3 regions of the Roseibium salinum genome follow, and region 1 is predicted to be linked to each of the others. Evidence: riboswitches for the same ligand, from Rfam matches in the RefSeq annotation. Region 1 holds a riboswitch; each other region holds the start of a gene.
What was found. Region 1 has a riboswitch for thiamine pyrophosphate ahead of ON753_RS24155 (ABC transporter permease). Riboswitches for the same ligand answer to the same signal wherever they lie in the genome.
Positions count from the first base shown of each region.

Region 2: it holds a riboswitch for thiamine pyrophosphate, as region 1 does, so the genes downstream of both, thiO (glycine oxidase ThiO) here and ON753_RS24155 (ABC transporter permease) in region 1, are expected to answer to the same signal.
Region 3: it holds a riboswitch for thiamine pyrophosphate, as region 1 does, so the genes downstream of both, thiM (hydroxyethylthiazole kinase) here and ON753_RS24155 (ABC transporter permease) in region 1, are expected to answer to the same signal.

Region 1 is NZ_JAPEVI010000003.1:4,206,702-4,212,843, reverse strand. It holds gene ON753_RS24160 (ABC transporter substrate-binding protein) at 1-611, opposite strand, end outside; gene ON753_RS24155 (ABC transporter permease) at 639-1,394, opposite strand; TPP riboswitch at 1,542-1,648, opposite strand; gene ON753_RS24150 (prolipoprotein diacylglyceryl transferase) at 1,898-3,634, opposite strand; gene ON753_RS24145 (adenylosuccinate synthase) at 3,898-5,190, opposite strand; gene ON753_RS24140 (DMT family transporter) at 5,586-6,142, shown strand, end outside.
Region 2 is NZ_JAPEVI010000003.1:1,588,937-1,595,078, forward strand. It holds gene ON753_RS11905 (thiazole synthase) at 1-63, opposite strand, end outside; gene thiS (sulfur carrier protein ThiS) at 69-266, opposite strand; gene thiO (glycine oxidase ThiO) at 250-1,227, opposite strand; TPP riboswitch at 1,392-1,517, opposite strand; gene ON753_RS11920 (pirin family protein) at 1,784-2,710, shown strand; gene ON753_RS11925 (class II aldolase/adducin family protein) at 2,898-3,614, shown strand; gene ON753_RS11930 (ROK family protein) at 3,617-4,510, shown strand; gene ON753_RS11935 (class I SAM-dependent methyltransferase) at 4,462-5,406, opposite strand; gene ON753_RS11940 (DMT family transporter) at 5,589-6,142, opposite strand, start outside.
Region 3 is NZ_JAPEVI010000003.1:381,887-388,028, forward strand. It holds gene ON753_RS06235 (xanthine dehydrogenase family protein molybdopterin-binding subunit) at 1-447, shown strand, start outside; gene sbmA (peptide antibiotic transporter SbmA) at 683-1,696, opposite strand; gene ON753_RS06245 (DMT family transporter) at 2,052-3,050, shown strand; gene ON753_RS06250 (hypothetical protein) at 3,102-3,509, opposite strand; gene ON753_RS06255 (Lrp/AsnC ligand binding domain-containing protein) at 3,542-3,778, opposite strand; TPP riboswitch at 3,913-4,023, shown strand; gene thiM (hydroxyethylthiazole kinase) at 4,092-4,862, shown strand; partial or broken gene thiD (bifunctional hydroxymethylpyrimidine kinase/phosphomethylpyrimidine kinase) at 4,894-5,699, shown strand; partial or broken gene ON753_RS06270 (TRAP transporter substrate-binding protein) at 5,887-6,142, shown strand, end outside.

The DNA of each region.
Region 1 (6,142 bases):
TTTTCCTCCGGGAAGAAGGCCTTGCCTTCCTTGCCTTCGATCTCGATCTGCGTCAGCTCGAAATTGCGGTAGGCGCCGATGACCGCATCCACCTGGCCCGACATGAGCGCCGGAGACAGAGCGAAATTCACGTTGATGAGTTCGACATCGTCGATCGTGAGATCAACCGAGCGCAGCATCTGTCCGAGCATGGCATCTTCGAAACCGGACACGGAAAACCCGATCGTCTTGCCCTTCAGGTCCTTCAATTCCTTGATCGGACCGTCCTTCAGAACGATCAGCGAGTTGAGCGGCGTTTCCACCAGCGTGCCGATATGCATCAGGGGCAGGCCTTCCTCGATATGGGCATGCAGCGTCGGCTGGTAGGAGATGGCGATATCCCCCTGCCCTGCGGCAACGAGTTTCGGGGGCATGGCCGGGTCGGCAGGTTCGACCAGTTCCACGTCAAGGCCCTCGGCTTCGAAGAAACCCATGGTCTGCGCGGTGATGACCGGAGCATGGTCGGGATTAGTGAACCAGTCCAGGAGCACGGTCAGCTTTTCCGCGGCTTGAAGCGGGGTGCTGGCGAGCAGACCGGCGGCAACCGTCAGGGATAGCAGTGTCTTTTTCATTCAATCCTCCAGAAATTGAGGCGGCGGTCAGTCTTCGACCTGCCAGGGGACGAGAATTCGGGTGAGATGTTCGACGGCGTAGCGCATGGCCAGCACCATCAGCGCGAGCAGGATGACGGCGGCAAACAGGAGATTGGCATTGCCGCGCGCATTGGCCTGCAACATGATGAAAGCCAGCCCGCCCTTGGCTCCGGCCCACTCGCCGACCACCGCGCCCATCGGGGCAAAAACGGCGGCAACGCGCAGGCCGGACGCAAAGGCGGGCAAGGCGGAGGGGAGACGGAAGATCCAAAGCTCCTTGTGCCTGGGCACGCCGTAAAGGCGAGCCAGGTCCTTGAGGCCGGTTTCGGTCCGCCGCAGCCCGTCATAGACGGTCGAGGTGACCGTGAAGAAGATCACCAGTATGGCCATGACGATTTTCGAGGACATGCCGAAGCCCAGCCAGAGCACCAGCACCGGTGCGATGGCGAAAACCGGCAAGGCCTGCGTCACCAGGATCGGCGGCATGATCACCCGCCCGGCCAGCGGAAACAGCCAGACGGATATCGCCAGAAGCGCCCCGGACGTGACGCCGAGTGCAAATCCGAGCACGGTTTCCAGGGCCGTGATCCCCGCATGGTGCAGCAGGAAACCGGCATGTTTGGGAAAGGCAAGCAGCACGTCCACCGGCCCGGGAAGCATGAAGGACGGCGGCTGCAGGACCGCGACCAACAGGCCCCAGATGCCCAGGGCAGCGCCGGTGCCGGCCAGGAATTTCAGGAGGATGGCAAGGAACGCCTTCATGGCGCCTCCCAGACCGACTGAAAGGCCTTTGAGGCTTCCGTTCCGGCGAACGGTATCTGCATGTGCAGATGCCGCCGCGATGGCAGGCACAAACGCATAGGATCTCCCGTCTTCGGACGTGCCGAACGTGACATTGGAGATCCGGGAATAGGCTAAGGATTCCGTCCCTTCGCCGGCATGACCCGGATCAGGTTCTAAGGGTTCGGCGCTTGCGCCATCTCAGCTCCACAATGGGAGCACCCCTCGGACCAAGCCGGAACATGCCCTGCCCGGCCGAAAAATGCAAGCCGCCGGATGGCGGTCCAGGCGGATCTTCGGATCGTCATCCCGGGCGCAGCGAAGCGGAGACCCGGGATCGGTGAGCCGATGTCTATCGGCGATAACGCGAATGCTAGTGGCTCTCCGGTCCCGGCTCGCGCTGCGCTTGGCCGGGATGACGATGGAAAGGAGGTACTTCGTCAGAAAACCGAGGCGCCGGATGGCGGCTTTTCAATCTTGAGGTGTCAGCCGGCCTGCCAAGAGGAAAGGGCCTGTTCGACTACATTCTCGCCGGCCGAACCCTTTTCGATGGTCAGGATCCCGCGTTTGCCGTTCTCGTAGAGCATGGGAATGTCGATCCAGCCACGCTCACGCAAAAGGGCGAGGTTGCGCTGCTGTTCGTTCGGCAGATTGGAAAGCGCGATCCAGAAGAAGCCCGGAGAGACTTTCACCGAGGCTCCGATCAACGCATCGCCGCGTGCCTCTTCCGTCGGTTTCATGACAAGGCCGGGAACGTTGACGACATCGCCGGAGGCAAAGCTATCAGGGAACTCGTACTTGATCTCAACGAGATGGCTGGCCGGCAGGGACGTGTCGTCATTCGGCTTGATCCGGATATCGACCTTCACGTCGCGTTCGGGGATTTCGACCGATGCACTCAGAACCGCCTGCGCCTTGCCGTCGAGATTGGTCTCTTCCTCGAGCGTCCAGACAACGGCGCCCTGAGAAGCCGTGCCGGCCCCTCCGCTTTCATCCCCCTCCTCATAGAGGATCGAGCGTTGAGCCCCTTCCTCAAGCCCGACGGAAGGATCGGACGGCGTGGTTTCCTCGGGCGCGATCGCCGCCAGGTTGCCTTCCGGAACGGCGAGCGGTTCACCGTCGCCGGGCTCCGATGCGGTTTCCCCGGCCGGCGCTTCGGCGTCAGCGGGCGCATCGTCTCCTTCGATATTGGTGACGATGGAAGGTTGGGCGGGCTTCGGTTCAGCCTCCTCAGGTGTAATCAGGGTCGTGGTGACGGACCGCGCGTCCGGTGCAACCACCTCCCCTTCGCTGTCGCTCAGCAACCGGTCGCTATTCTTCACCGGCTCTCCGGCCGTACCGTCCGCAGTGCCCACCTCCGCCGGTTCATCCACCGGCTCATCGGCGGGTGAGGTCGTCTGAGACGTCTCGGACGTCTCGCCCGTCCTGTTGGCGGTGAACTGTCCTTCGGGCGCGAGGAAGAAATAGGCGCCGGCGCCCAGAACCGCCAACAACAGGACGGCCGCGATCACGATCGGAAGGATGCGGTTGCCGGCGCCGTCCCTCAAGGCCTCCGAAGCGCTCGGGCGTTTCGACCGGCCGTTTTTCCTGAAGCTCTCTTTTGCGGCCGCCAGCTCGGCGTCGCCGTAGCGCGACGTTTCGGTTGCTGCTTGCTGACCATCTTCCGGTTCAAAAAGACTGTCGTCTTCATGAGGCGCCTGGCTTCCAAAGGACGGTTCGCGGCGCTCTGGCGATGTATCCACCGAAGGCTGCTCGAGCGAAGGATCAGCGGCCTCCCTGGTGCTCTGGACGGCCTGGGTGGCGGCCGTGCCGAGCGATTGCGCTTCCGAAAGCGTGTCTTTCAGCGGTGAAGGGACATCCTCGTCAGACGGAGCCTCCTCCTCGCCCTCAGGCGCGGGTTCATGGGCCGGCTCGGCTGCGACCTCGGCCTCGTCTTCCGCGGGCGCGGCAGCGGCAGGCCGCGCCACGGGCGGCTCCACCCTGGGGGCTGCCGGGCCCAGGCCGAGGCTTTCCCGGGCTGCTTCCGCTTCCACCTTGCGGATCGCCTCTTCCAGGCGGAGCTGTTCGGCGGTGATTTCGGAAGGCGACAGCGGCGGTTCGTAGGCTTTGAGTTGATTGACAATGGCGTTGCGCGCGCGGCTGTACACACTCCGGCGGGCAGCACCATTGCTTTCCGGCAAAGACGCGATCGTTTTCTTCAGAATCGAATAATAATCAGCCATCTTCCTGCCTACCGGCCAACTGCAAGGATCGGATCTGCTGGCCTGAGATTTCGGGTCATAGTCAGGCTTATAGCAAGTTTTTGAAGACCGGCGCTATTTCTTCGAAAAATCCCGTTCAAACAGCGAACCTTCCAGTACTCTTGTCCCGTTACGTAGTTATCTGATCGACGCGGACAAGCGCAATTGAGAATACCCGGCCAAGCCATCGTGATCTCGCAACGCGCCTGTCAGCTTCAATTATTGGCCTTCTATCGCCGCAGATCTCAATCCTGGAAAGGATTCTGCACAAGAATTGTGTCATCACGTTCCGGACTGGTGGAAAGAATTGCCACCGGCGCACCGATAAGCTCCTCCACGTGGCGCACATATTTGATCGCCTGCGCCGGCAGGTCCGCCCAGGTCCGCGCGCCTTCGGTCGATTCCTTCCAACCCGGCAGCGACTCGTAAACCGGCACGACCCGCTCCTGCGCCCCTTGCGAGGCCGGCAGATAGTCGATGCGTTCGCCGTCCAGCTCGTAGCCGACGCAGATCTTGATTTCATCGAGGCCGTCGAGAACATCCAGCTTCGTCAGCGCGATGCCGTTGATGCCGGATGTGCACACGGTCTGGCGAACCAGCACGGCGTCGAACCAGCCGCAGCGCCGGCGCCGGCCGGTGACGGTTCCGAATTCATGGCCGCGGCTTCCCAGAAATTCGCCGACTTCGTTCTGCTGCTCGGTCGGGAACGGCCCTTCCCCCACACGCGTCGTATAGGCTTTGGTGATGCCGAGCACGTAGTCGATCGATCCCGGCCCGAGGCCGCAGCCGGTCGCGGCCTGGCCGGCCACCGTGTTGGACGAGGTCACGAACGGGTAGGTGCCATGGTCGATATCCAGAAGCGCGCCCTGGGCGCCCTCGAACAGGATGCGCTTGCCTTCGCGGCGCAGCCCGTCGAGCAGGTACCACACCTTGTCCATGTAGGGCAGAACCTTGTCGGCGACGCTGGCGAGCTCATCGTAGATCGCCTGGGCGGAAATCTCCTCCTGGCCGAGGCCGCGGCGCAGGGCGTTGTGGTGGGTCAGCAGCCGGTCGATCTTCGCCGGAAGCGTGCCGAGATTCTTCAGGTCCATGAGCCGGATGGCGCGGCGGCCCACCTTGTCTTCATAGGCCGGGCCGATGCCGCGCTTGGTCGTGCCGATCCGTGTGCCGGTGTTGGAATTCTCCCGCAGGGCGTCCAGTTCGCGGTGAAGCGACAGGATGAGCGTCGCATTCTCGGCAACGCGCAGGCTCTCGGGCGTCACGACGACCCCCTGCTTTGCCAGCCGCTCGACCTCGTCGGAAAGCGCATGCGGGTCCAGAACGACGCCGTTGCCGATAATCGACAATTTGCCTTCGCGCGCGACACCGGACGGCAGCAGGGAGAGCTTGTAGCTGACACCGTCGATGACCAGCGTGTGTCCGGCGTTGTGACCGCCCTGGAACCTTACGATGACATCGGCCTGTTCCGACAACCAGTCGACAATCTTGCCTTTGCCTTCGTCTCCCCATTGCGAACCGACAACAACCACATTCGCCATCTAGTCTTTGCTCTCCTGAAGCAGCTTTTCGGATCCCGGGCCAAGCCTCGAGCGCCACACGACAAGCCCCGGCAACTGACCGGGGCAAACGGCGCGGACTATAGACAGGTTTCCTACCTCTTGCGAGTCTCCGTGTGCAAATTATGACGCCGCCGTTCACTTTTTCGGCGCGCGCCGCAATCCCTTGTAAATCATGGCGGCGTCGCCATTCCACCTGTCCGGACAGATCGGTTTCCGGGTGGGCGGCATGGCGTTTGCGTGCTAGTCGAGGCGATTATCGCCATGGCACGGCGCGGCGTTCGAAACGACGCAGGCCGCACCCATAAAGGCGCTTATTTTGTCTGCATTGAGGCCGGCTGGCCCGACGGCAGGCTGAACATGCAAGCGAGACGGAAATGCCACTGCGAAACTGGATCATGCTGATCGTGCTCGGCGCCATCTGGGGCGGGTCCTTCCTGTTCGCCAAGGTGGCCGTAGCCGAGATTCCGCCCTTTGTGCTGGTCTTCTTCAGGGTGTCGATCGCCTGCGCCTTCCTTCTCGTCGTACTCTGGCATCAACGGCTCCTGGGGAGCCTTCAGCTGCGCCTGGCACTGCCATTTCTTGCCATGGGTTTGCTGAACAATGCGGTGCCGTTCTCGCTCCTGTTTCTCGGGCAGACCGTCATCGGCGCGGGCCTTGCCTCCATCCTGAACGCGACGACACCGGTGTTTACCGTCCTCGTCGCCAGTGTCCTGGTGAAACAGGAGGTCCTTCAGGCGCACCGGACCGCCGGCGTGGTGCTCGGAGTGGCCGGGGTCGCCATCATGCTGTCCAGCAGCCTCGCAGGCCTTGCCAACGACCCGCTCTGGGCGCAGCTCAGCTGTCTCGGGGCGGCCATGTCCTACGCCTGTGCCGCGACGTTCGCCAAACGGTTCAGATCGCTGCCCCCGCAAGTCGCCGCGACGGGCCAGCT
Region 2 (6,142 bases), 2.6 Mb from region 1:
CGGATACTGCGCTGTGCCGAGCAAAAAGCGCGAGGAGACTTTCTCGCCGTAGAATTCAACCATGGCGCTCAGCCTCCCTGCATCGGCGACAGAATCTCGATCCGGTCACCTTCCGCCAGCGGGCAATCTGCCCTGTCTTCCGCGGCAACAAGGTCGCTGTTGCGGGCTGTGGCCAGAAACTCGTGATCGTAGGCCAGTTCGTCGAGCAATGCGGCCAGCGTCTCGCTGGAAACTTCCTGCTCCTGGCCGTTAATGGTGAGCTTCAAGGTCGTTCTCCTTTGAGAAAGAAAGGATCTGATTGGTGGCCTCTTCGGCATAATGGGGCGACAGCAGGAAGCCGTGCCGGTAAAGACCGTTGAGCGACAATGTCCGTCCCGACCGGACAATGCGCGGCAGATTGTCGGAATAGGCCGGACGAACGCCGGTTCCCGTCTCTACGATCTTTGCCTCGGCAAAGGCCGGGTGGAGACTGTAGGCAGCGTTGAGCAGTTCCATTGCGGAACGGGCACTGATCGGTCCGGTATCGTCGCTTTCGATCATGGTCGCCCCGACCATGAAATGATTTCCCTCCCGCGGCACCACGTAAACGGGAATGCGCGGATGCAGAAAACGCACGGGACGGGACAGCGCAACGTCGGGCGCATGCAGGATCAGCATTTCCCCTCGAACGCCTCGCAGATCCGGGTCCCTTGCAGCCATGCCCGTACAATCGGCGGTGAAATCGGCAGCGATCGAGGCCGCCTCTCCGTCGAAGATAAACCGGACACCTCTTTCGACCAGCTTCGCCTTAAGGCAGCTCAGGGCTCTTCTCGGGTCGAGATGCGCTTCGCCCGGAAAGAACAGCGCCTTTGAAAACCGCCCCTCCAGATCCGGTTCCAGCGCCGCGATACCGTGTCCGTCCAGCCAGTTGTGACCGGTGGTGCGAGCCGCGAACCGGCCGAGCTCGGCCGTATCGCGCGGCGGCGCCACCACAAGCGTTCCGTGCCGCACGACGTGACCGGGCACGGCATCCGACCACCAGTCCAAGGACGTCTTGCCGTATGTGAGTACGTCCTCTTCCGCGTTTTCTCGCTCGCACCAGGGCGCCAGCATGCCACCGGCGAGCCAGGAAGCGCTGCCGCCAAGGTCCTTGTTTTTCTCGACCACAATGACTTTCGCACCGCGCCTGGAGAGTTCCCGGGCCAGCGTCAGCCCGGCCACTCCAGCGCCCCGGATCAGCACTCTCATGAAATGCCTCTAGCGGTCGCGGGCCGGGCCGCCGCACGGGCAAATGTCAGAAGTCGGGCTGTATGCACTCCGGATATCTCCCGCAAAGTCACTCGACGCTTTGCCTGGCTTCGTCATACCGGTGCGGGATGAGGTGTGACCGTGCGCCCGTGTCGGGGACCTGCCGGTTCTGGCAAACACCATCCCTTCGCCAGCATGACCTGGATCAGGTTCTTCGGGTCCCTGCGCTGCACGACCGGATCGCGCCCAGCAGTATCTCAGCCCCTTTCGGGGCACCCCGGGTGAAATCACCTTGTGCCGCCAGTGCAAGCAACCTGTCAAGGTGCCATTGCCGGGTGATCCGGCGGCCTCTCTCCATATCTAGGGACTCAAGCCGGCCAGAAAAGCCCCGACCTCTGCACGGCTCTGCAGCCGGTAGACGGTCAGATGATGCGGCGGCTCGCGATGGGTCACCTCCGTCCAACGCGAATGGGAAGCCGGAAACGGACTGTTCAATGGACATCTCCTGCCGTTCCACCCAATCTAATGAAGTCAAATACAAGTCGAGGAGAGGCAGATGAGCTGGTTGAATTGTCCGGATCCCATTCCGGGGAACGCTGCAAGCTGTGACCCGATCGAGACCATTATCGTTCCAAGAACGTCGGATCTCGGCGGCTTTTCCGTGCGCCGCGCGCTGCCCTCGGCAAGGCGCCGGATGGTGGGCCCGTTTATCTTCTTCGATCAGATGGGACCGGCCGAGCTTCTGGTCGGCGGCGGCATTGACGTGCGCCCGCACCCGCATATCGGCCTGGCAACCGTGACCTACCTTTTCGAGGGCGAGCTCTATCATCGCGACAGCCTCGGCACGGAAATCGCCATTGCGCCGGGCGCCCTCAACTGGATGAGTGCCGGCAAGGGCATTGTCCATTCAGAGCGTGAGCGGGCGGAGCGCAAGCTTTCGACTCGTCCGCTCTTCGGCCTACAGAGCTGGGTCGCGCTGCCCAAACACCTGGAAGAAGGCGCGCCGGCCTTCCAGCATTTCGGCACGGAGGAACAACCGCAATTCGCCGACAAGGGCGCCTCTGTCAAACTGATCGCCGGCGAGCTCTACGGTCACAAGGCGCCGGTCACTACGGCTTCGGAGCTGTTTTACGCCGACATCTCTCTCGAACCGGGCGCGAAGGTTCCTCTCGACGCCGGTTGGGAAGAGCGCGGCCTTTATACGGTTTCCGGCCGCATCAGCATTGCCGGGCAAAGCTTCGATCCGGCGCAGCTGCTGGTCTTCAAACCGGGAGACCATCTGGTGATCGAGAACACCTCGCCCGATCCGGCCCGGTTCGTTGTCCTCGGCGGCGCGCCGATGGACGGCCGCCGCTACATCTGGTGGAACTTCGTCTCTTCCTCAAAGGAGCGTATCGAGCAGGCCAAGGAAGACTGGCGCCTGGGCCGGTTCGACACGGTGCCGGGGGATGCGGAAGACTTTATTCCCCTTCCCGACCGGTAGACCGCGAGATTCCGGCATCTTCAAAACGAGGGGCGTGGGAAAGTCCGCCGTTCAAGCCCTTTCCGCTCCGCTCCTCAGGTTTTATCCGGCCAGTCTCTTGAAAACACAGCCGGATGTCTGTCATCTAGGCGCCTGTTCCGTGATCTGTCGGATCCGGCTTCCAAAGTTTTGACCTGTGAAAACACAAATGCCCGAAAAACCTCTCTTTCCAGACGACAGTGCGGAGCTGCGCCGCGAAATCATCGAAACCGCGCGCGCGTTTACCCGGCTCGGACTGACAAAGGGAACTTCCGGCAATGTCAGCGCGCGCACCAGTTCCGGGTTCCTGCTGACACCTTCGGGCACGCCCTATGAAGTCCTGAGCGAAGACAGGATCGTCGCGCTGGATCTGGAAGGCTGTTACCGGGGCGATATCCTGCCTTCTTCAGAATGGCGGATGCATCTGGATTTCTATCTGGCGAAACCGGCTTGCGGAGCCGTCGTCCATTGCCACAGCCCGCGGGCGACCGCACTTGCCTGCCATCGCAAGGGCATTCCCGCCTTTCACTATATGGTGGCGCTGGCCGGCGGCGACCGGATCGAGTGCGCGGATTATGCCAGCTTCGGGACCAGGGCCCTTTCGGACGCAATGATCGCGGCACTGGGGGATCGCAACGCCTGCCTCCTCGCCAATCACGGGCAGATTGCGGGCGGACCGACGCTGCAAAAGGCCCTGGCCGTCGCCGAGGGAATTGAAGATCTGGCGGATCAATACCTTTCCGCTCTGGCACTGGGGGAGCCGGTCATTCTGGATGCCGCCGAGATGGCGGATATCCTGAGAAAGTTCAAAAGCTACGGCAAGCAGACGAACGAATTCGAAGAGGGTCAGTCGGCCGCTTTCGAATTGCCGAAACGGGTGGGATGAGGATGCGGCTCGGAATTGATTGGGGTGGTACGAAGATCGAGATCATTGCTCTTTCCAACGAGGGAAAAGAGCTGTTCAGGCAGCGTCTCGACACGCCCCGGAACGACTACGAAGGCTGTCTGCTTGCGGTCAAGCAGCTGGTGGAGGCTGCCGAACGGGCAACCGGCCAGAGCGGCACGCTCGGTCTCGGCATTCCCGGCTCCCTCTCACCGAAGACCGGTCTCGTCAAGAACGCGAATTCCACCTGGATGAACGGCAAGCCGCTGGACAAGGACCTGGAGAGGGTCCTCGGCCGGCAGGTGCGTATTCAAAACGATGCGAACTGCCTGGCGGTCTCCGAGGCAACCGACGGTGCCGGAGCCGGAGCCCACGTGGTGCATGCCATCATCATCGGCACCGGCTGCGGGTCGGGAATCGCGATCGACGCGAAGGCCCATCTGGGCGCAAACGGGATCGGCGGCGAATGGGGTGCAATCTCGGTCCCTTGGCTCAAGCCGGAAGAGTTTCCGGGTCCCGACAGCTGGATCGGCCACAAGGGCGTGATCGATCGCTGGTGTTCGGGCACCGGCTTTCAGCTCGACTACCAGGAACGGACCGGGACGCTTCTCAAAGGGCACGAGATCATGGCGCTGAAGCGCTCCGGGAATGCGGTCGCCAATGAGGTTTATACAGCTTATGTGAGCCGCCTTGCCCGCGCGCTTGCCATGTCTGCAAACCTCCTGGACCCGGACGTATTCGTGCTTGGCGGCGGCATGTCGAATATCGACGAGCTCTACGACGACCTTCCGCCGGCGATGCTGCCCTACATCTTCTCAGACAGGTTCGACACGCCGATCCGCAAGGCCTTTCACGGCGACAGTTCCGGCGTTCGCGGCGCTGCCTGGCTGTGGGAATGAGGGCGCCAGAACCTGAAGAAACTCAGCAAGCTCCTTCTTGAGGGCCTGAGTTCGGCTTCGATGGCCTTCCTGATCCTTTCGGCGCTTCGCGCATAGAGCTGTCCTATGGCGTCGGCGTCCGTCTCGGCGCCCAATCTGAACAGAAAGGAATCATTGCCGTTATATTTTACCAGCTTGCCCCCAAGGCCCGCCATGAGGCCGATCAGGGCGTCATGAGTGAAGTAGTATTTGTGGGCGATGTGGAAGTGCTGCAGCCACTGCCGGGCCGGTTGACGGTCGATAATGGGCGTTGCAACCAGCAGCAGGCCATCCGGACGGCAGCACTGTGAAATGATCTCGTTGATCTGCCTGACCGGATCGATCATGTGTTCGATCACGTGCGAAACGACGACGAGATCGTATTTCTTCTCTTTATCGTAGGGAAGAATGCCGTTGTCGTAGGCGTACTGGCTGTAGTTGCTCTCAACTTCGTGGAGAGAAACCGGTTTTCCCGCGGTCAGAAAGTCTGCTGTCCGACCGCCTGCCCCGCCGCCATAGTCCAGAACGCTGTCGAAATCTTCCACTACGTCCGACAGAAACGGCGCGATTGACTTTCTGCGCTGTTCCTCAAAAAGCTCCTTTGGGGGCCTGCCACGCCGGTGTGTGTTCCCGTACACATTCCGGTAATAATGCGAGGCGGTCTCTTCCGTAAAATAGGGATTTGCGCGCAACGTGCCGCACTTAGTGCAAGCAACGACAGGAAGAAAATTCCTGTGGCGCGACACAGTGGAAACGACAATCGATTCAGTGGCGCCACACGTGCATTTCGTGAACTGGAAGGAGTGCTTTTCGATATCGGGAAACTCGTCGAAGTTTTCCCTGTATTTGTAATTTGTCTTGTTGATATCGAACAGCATGAGGCCGGCTCTGCGTAGTTGAGAATTTATCGCTGGTAGCCGACCGGTTGAGCATCTGTCAAACAACCCTGCCGGGCAGAAGAAAGATTTCTCGGCTCACTTTGATCGAGAAACGTTTCTCTCATGGCCGTCGGTTGAAATTTGAGACCACCGTTCTCATTGAACAAGCCAACCCGGTCTTATCACGCCTTCACACGCCCCAATGTGACCAGAACGATGCCCGCACCGACGCTGGCAACGGCGGCAAGCTTTGCGGCATTGGGAATCTCGCCAAAGACCAGAAAGCCCAGCCCAAGACCGATAACCGCAGCGACGGAGCCGATCTGGCTGAGATACACCGGTCCGGCCGTTTGCTGAAGACGGAAATAGAGACCGTATTGAAGGGCGAAGATGGCCATTTGGGCGGCCAGCAGTCCGACCGCCTCCGGGCTCCAGCCTGAGGGAACAACGGGAATGCCAATGGCCGCGGTGAATATGGCCAGCGCCAGAAACCCGGTTGCCATCATCCCCAGGGCCAGGTCGACCGGCGTGGCGCCTTTGGGCCATTTGAGGGTCCGATAGATATTTCCCGTTGCCAGAAACACAGGAATGGACAGCGCAAAAATGCTCCACCAGGATGCTTCAACCGAAAGCTTAGAGCCCGAGACTGCCAGAAGAACGCCGCCCACCAGGCCGAACAGGACACCGGTGCCCCTCAAGAGTTGAAACCGTTCCAGCCGCAGGATGACCGCGATTG
Region 3 (6,142 bases), 3.8 Mb from region 1:
ACTCATATCTGCGAGGTGGAGGTCGATCCGGATACCGGCGACGTTGCCTTGGTAAACTATGTCATCGTCGACGATTTCGGGGTCACGGTGAACCCGTTGCTGCTGGCCGGGCAGGTTCAGGGCGGCGCGGCGACTGCAATCAGCCAGGCCTTGTGCGAACACACGGTCTATGACGACGACGGGCAGCTTTTGACCGCCTCCCTACTGGACTACCGGCTGATACGCGCGTCGGATCTGCCGGACATCCATTTCGAGACCCGCAACATCCCGTCCACGACCAATGCAATGGGCATCAAGGGGGCGGGGGAAGCCGGTACCATCGGCGGCTGCGCCGCTGTGATGAACGCGGTGCAACGGGCCCTGAAAGACGGCGCCGGCGTCACTGAAATCATCGACATGCCGGCAACGCCGCTGAGGGTCTGGGAAGCCATCCAGGCGGCGCGCTGAAGACGGCGATATGGCCGGCCTGAGAGTGATGACAACCCTTCGGACGTCGTCCCGGACGGAGCGAAGCGCAGATCCGGGATCGGTGAGCCGAGATCTGTCGGATTGAAGGAAGGTGGCTTCTGGCTCTCCGATCCCGGCTCGCGCTGCGCTTGGCCGGGATGACGACGGAGGCGATGTACTTGGTCAACAACCGAGGCCGGCGACTTCGCCGGCCTTGCCGATTTCAATACGGATATCATTCCGCCGGCAGGGGCGCCGGCTCGCCGCCGCTGCGCTCGTAGTCCCAGATGTTTTCCTCAAAGGCGCGCAGGCGTTTGTAGACGGAAATCAGTTCGACGATCGTCGTCCAGGCGTTGACGAGATATTGGAAGGAACTTTCCACACGCCCGAAAGCCCGGACGATCTGTTGCATCACGCCGAGGGTAATGGCGCCGGAAACGATGGTCGGGGCCAGGGCGACATAGGGAACCAGAACGGTCGCCTGCAGGTAGGACCATTTGGCTACATCGAAGTAGAGGTAGTGAAAGAACAGACGGAAATAGTTGCGGCGCACATGGCTGTAGAGTTCGACCACGGACGGGGGCGACGCGCGCTCTTCGTTGTCTTCGCCATAGACCAGCTCCTTGCGGTAGGCGGCCTCCACCTTCTGGTTGTTGAATTCAAGGCCCGGCAGCTTGACCCCGACGGCCGCGAGCAGGACCGTTCCGGAGGCGGCGGAAAGCAGGGCGACGTAGACCAGGGAATGGTCTATCGGGCCGATCCAGGGCAGTACGGTGACATGTCTCGAAAGGTCCCACAGAAGCGGGAGGAACGCGATGAGAGTCATGATCGATCGCATGAACGATACGCCAAGGCTCTCCATGATACGGGCGAACCGCATCGTATCTTCCTGAACGCGCTGAGAGGCCCCTTCGATATGGCGCACGACGTGCCAGTGAGCCATGTAGTAGTCGTTCATGGCGGTTCGCCAGCGGAAGATGAAATGCTTGATGAAGAAATCCAGCACCACGGCAATGGCAACATAGAGCGCGGCGATCCAGAAGAACGTCATCAGCTCCGCCATGTACTCGTCGAAGGTGATGCTTCCCGGTTCCGCCAGGGCTCTCTGGATGAGGTCGTAAAACGAACCGAACCATTCGTTGATATCGACGTCCAATTGAACCTTGTACCAGGTCACCCACAGGATCAGGACGGATCCCGCCCAGGCCCACAGGAACCACTTGCGGGATTTGAAAAACGAACGGAACATGGCGCACTGCCTCTCGAATCGGAGTTCCCGGGATTATAGGTAGACGCAGGTTCAATGGGAGAGGCCCGGCCAGGTTTTGAGACAGTTGTGAAGAGATTTTGACGGGTTAATCTCGAAACCCGTGCAGATATACGGACGAGGACGGCAACAACATCGAGTAGGCAGTGGTTAGTTATTGGTGTAGGCGTGCCTTCACTCAATCTTCTGGTGTAAAAATCTCCTTCTCATCTGTATTTTCACGCGCACGAAACGGCTGCCCATGTCGGCCGTGAGCGCACTTTGCGGCTCCCCGTGATTTTCCGGTCCGGCGGTCACGGGACAAGGTTCAAATGCCGGTCCAGCAGACGAGTGCATCATGACGACCGGCATCAGATCCGAAGCAAACGCCCAGCCCGCACCGGCCGGGATGACCCGGCATGCCCCGTTGCTCGGCATTTCACTGAAACTTGCCTCGACGCTGATCTTTTTCGTCATGGCAGCCTCGCTGAAGATTGCCGCCGAAACCGTGCCGATCGGACAACTGGTGTTCGCCCGCAATTTCTTCGGACTGTTTCCGGTGCTGCTCATGGTCGGCCTGCGCGGGGAACTTGGACTGGCCTTCCGGACGAAGAACCCGAAAGGGCACCTGACGCGGTCGGCCATCGGGCTCTCGGCCATGGTCTGCTCTTTCACCGCGCTCTATCTGCTGCCCCTGCCGGATGCCACGACCATCGGCTTTGCGACGCCGCTGGTGGTGGTCGTGCTGGCCTTCTTTCTCCTGGGCGAACCGGTGCGCATCTATCGCTGGAGCGCCGTTGTCGTGGGGTTCGTGGGCATTCTGGTGGTCCTGTCGCCGCATCTGGGCGAAGGAGACCTGGACAGCACGGCGACGCTGGGAGCGCTGCTGGGTCTTGCCGCTGCCGTCTTCGGGGCGCTGGCCATGATAGCCGTGCGCAAATTGTGCGAGACGGAGCGGACCTCGACGATCGTCACCTGGTTTGCCGGAGCATCGACAGTGATGTCCCTGTTGACCGTGCCTTTGGGGTTTGTGCTGCCGGGGCAGGCATGGATCATCCCGGATTTGGAGATGGCGGGCCTGCTGATCCTGATCGGTCTTGCCGGCGGCGTCGGCCAGATCCTGCTGACGCAAAGCTATCGCTTCGCCGATGCCTCGACCATCGCACCGTTCGACTACGTCAACATGCTGTGGGCGATCATCGTCGGCTGGTTGATCTTTTCCGAAACGCCCGTTCCGGAAGTGGTCGTCGGGGCCGCCATCGTGATCGCGGCCGGTGTCTTCGTCATCTACCGTGAACACAAGCTCGGCCTCGACCGCACCAAGGCGCGCCGCGCCTCATCGCCATCGAGGTCCTGAACGAAAAAGCCGATTTGGCTTTTCAGGCCACGGTCCCGCCGGCGGTGGACCTCACTGCGGCTTGTACTCAAATGTCTCGAGGGCGCTTTTCGAGCCGTCGGGGAAGACCAGCTGTACGCTGACGGACTGGGTGGAGCCGGCCGGGCGCTCGATATAGGGCTTGTCCTTCAGAACCGCGTTGGGGTTGGCCGGATCGCACTCGTCCAGTTCCCATTCCTGGTCGAGCGGGCCGCCGTTGACGCCGTAGAAGACGTAGTCGATGCCGCATTTCCAGGATTCCAGATGGGTGAAATAGACCAGTTCCTGACCCTCCCAGTCGCGGAACGCTACCCAGTTGGCCTTTGTGAGGTCCAGGATCTGCTTGATCTGTTCGGGCGGCATGCCTTGCGCGGATGCAGGCCCGCTCGCCGGCAGGAGCATGAGGGCGAGGGAGAAAACGGCGGACTTCAGAAAGCGCATGGAATGCCTCCGGATAAATGAAAAAACGCGGGTTAGAATGCCTTGAAGGTAATGATGGTCTTGGTGTCCTGGATGCCGTCGATCGGGTGCACCTTCTCATTGACGAAATGGCCGATATCGGCGCCTTCCTCGACGTAAAATTTCACCAGGAGATCATAGTCGCCGCTGGTGGAATAGACTTCGGACGCAATCTCCGCGTCGGCGATCGCATTGGCGACCTGGTAGGTCTTGCCCAGCTGGCATTTGATCATCACGAAAAACGGTGTCATGCGGCGCTCCGGACGGTTGGACGTTGCAAATCTGGTTTCAACGACATCGCCCATCTGATTGCCGCAGTCAATTGCCGAGGCTCCGCGTCGATCCGCGGGACTTGCATTCAGCAGCCAGCCTTGCTAGCAGTGCAGCCGTCTCATGGGGGTGCCCGGCGATCGTCGACCGGGCTGAGAGGCGGGTGGCCAACTCCTTGAACCTGATCCGGCTTGTACCGGCGGAGGGATTTGAGATGACGTTCAAAAAGACGCCCGGTGCCTCGCGATCGTCTCGGCGGACCTCCCGCGCTCCGGCCCGTTCAGGAGGTGCCGGATGACCATCAGCGTTGCCGCGTCCACCCGCACCCTTACGGCAGAGACGGTTTTCGATCTGCTGGAGCGCGTCCGCCACAAGACACCCCGCGTTCACGCGATCACAAATGCCGTTGCGCAGAGCTTTACCGCCAACGTCCTGCTGGCGCTGGGCGCTGTTCCGTCCATGACGTTTGCCCGGGAAGAAGTCGCGGCCTTCGTGGCGGGCGCGGATGCCTTGCTGATCAATCTCGGCACTCTGGACGAGGCGCGGCGCGAGGCCATTCCGCTTGCCTTCGATGCTGCAAGGACGGCGGGCCGCCCGGTGAGCATCGATCCGGTTTTCGTCAACCGGTCGCCTGTCCGCTGCACCTATGCCCGTGACCTCATTGCCCGCGGGCCGGATCTGGTGCGGCTGAACGAACAGGAATTGGAAGCGCTGTTTCCCGAAAGAGCCAACGCTGAAGAGCTGATTGCCGCCGGAACGGTTCTTGCCGTGACGGGGCCGGAAGACAGGATCGAGGGCAGGGCAGAGGATTTCAGGCTGATGAACGGGCACCCGCTGATGGCACGAGTGACCGCGACAGGATGTGCCGGCGGCGCGGTTCTTTCGGCCTTTGCAAGTGTCGAGACCGATACGGCGCTGGCCGCCGCCTGCGGCCTGTCGGTGTTCAACATTGCCGGCGAGATCGCGGCCGGGCGCGCCAGGGGGCCCGGAACCCTGGTGCCGGAACTGCTCGACGCTCTCTACGTGATGAGCCTGGACGACATAAAAGCCCGGCTCAGGGCGTGAGGCTGTTCGGTTTTCATAAAAGGAGATACCCATGACCGCGATCGCGGTGACCATTGCAGGGTCGGATTCCGGCGGCGGTGCCGGGATACAGGCCGACCTCAAGACCTTTTCAGCAAACGGCGTCTACGGCGCCAGCGTTCTGACCGCCCTGACCGCACAGAACACGCTCGGGGTCACCGCCATTCATGACCTGCCGCCGGACTTCGTCCGGGCGCAGATGGATGCGGTCTTCTCCGATCTGAAGGTGAATGCGACCAAGATCGGCATGCTGTCGCGCATCGACATCATCGAAACGGTCGCCGAGGGCCTGGAGGCCCATGCGACCGGGCCAGTGGTGCTGGACCCCGTGATGGTTGCCGCCTCTGGAGACCCCCTGCTTGCCGACAGCGCCGTGGAGGGACTGATTGCCATCCTGATACCGCTTGCCGATGTCATTACGCCGAACCTGCACGAAGCTGCAAGGATCCTGGAGTGCGAGGTTGCCGCCAGCGAGACGGAAATGCAGGCGCAGGCGGAGCGGCTTTTACGTCTGGGTGCAAGGTCGGTCCTGCTGAAGGGGGGCACGGCTCGGGTGCGGAGTGCGCGGACCTGTTCCTGGATGGCGGCGGCAATGCCGTATGGCTGCGCGAAAAACGCATCGACACCCGCAATACCCATGGCACCGGCTGCACCCTGTCGTCCGCAATTGCCGCCGGCCTCGCCAAGGGACTGGATCTGCAGGGTGCGATCGGGGAGGCGAAGGCCTATATTCATGCCGCGATTGTCGCCGCCGATCAGCTTGATATCGGCGCCGGTCACGGGCCGGTTCACCATTTCCATCGCTTCTGGAGTAAGTGACATGCCTGACGGGACTTCACAAAAGACCAGGCTGATGAGCCGGAGAAAGCTCCTCGGTGCGTCGGTCGCGGCCGGTGGCGCGGCTCTGGCCGCACCGGCCGTCGCGCAGGAGGACAAGGCGACCATCGAGTGGAAGATGGTGACGTCCTGGCCAAAGAACCTGCCGGGGCCCGGCGTGACCGCGCAGCGGATTGCCAACCAGGTCGAGATGATGTCCGGCGGGCTGTTCCGCATCCGCCTTTTTGCCGCGGGCGAGCTGGTGCCGGCGCTCGGCGTTTTCGAAGCCGTCTCCGGCAACACCGCCCAGATGGCCCATACGGCCTCGTTCTTCTGGCAGGGCAAGATACCTGCTTCGGTCTTTTTCACTGCAATCCCGTTCGGGCTTCTGCCCCATGAGCACATCGCCTGGATCGAGCAGGGCGGCGGACAGTCGCTCTGGGACG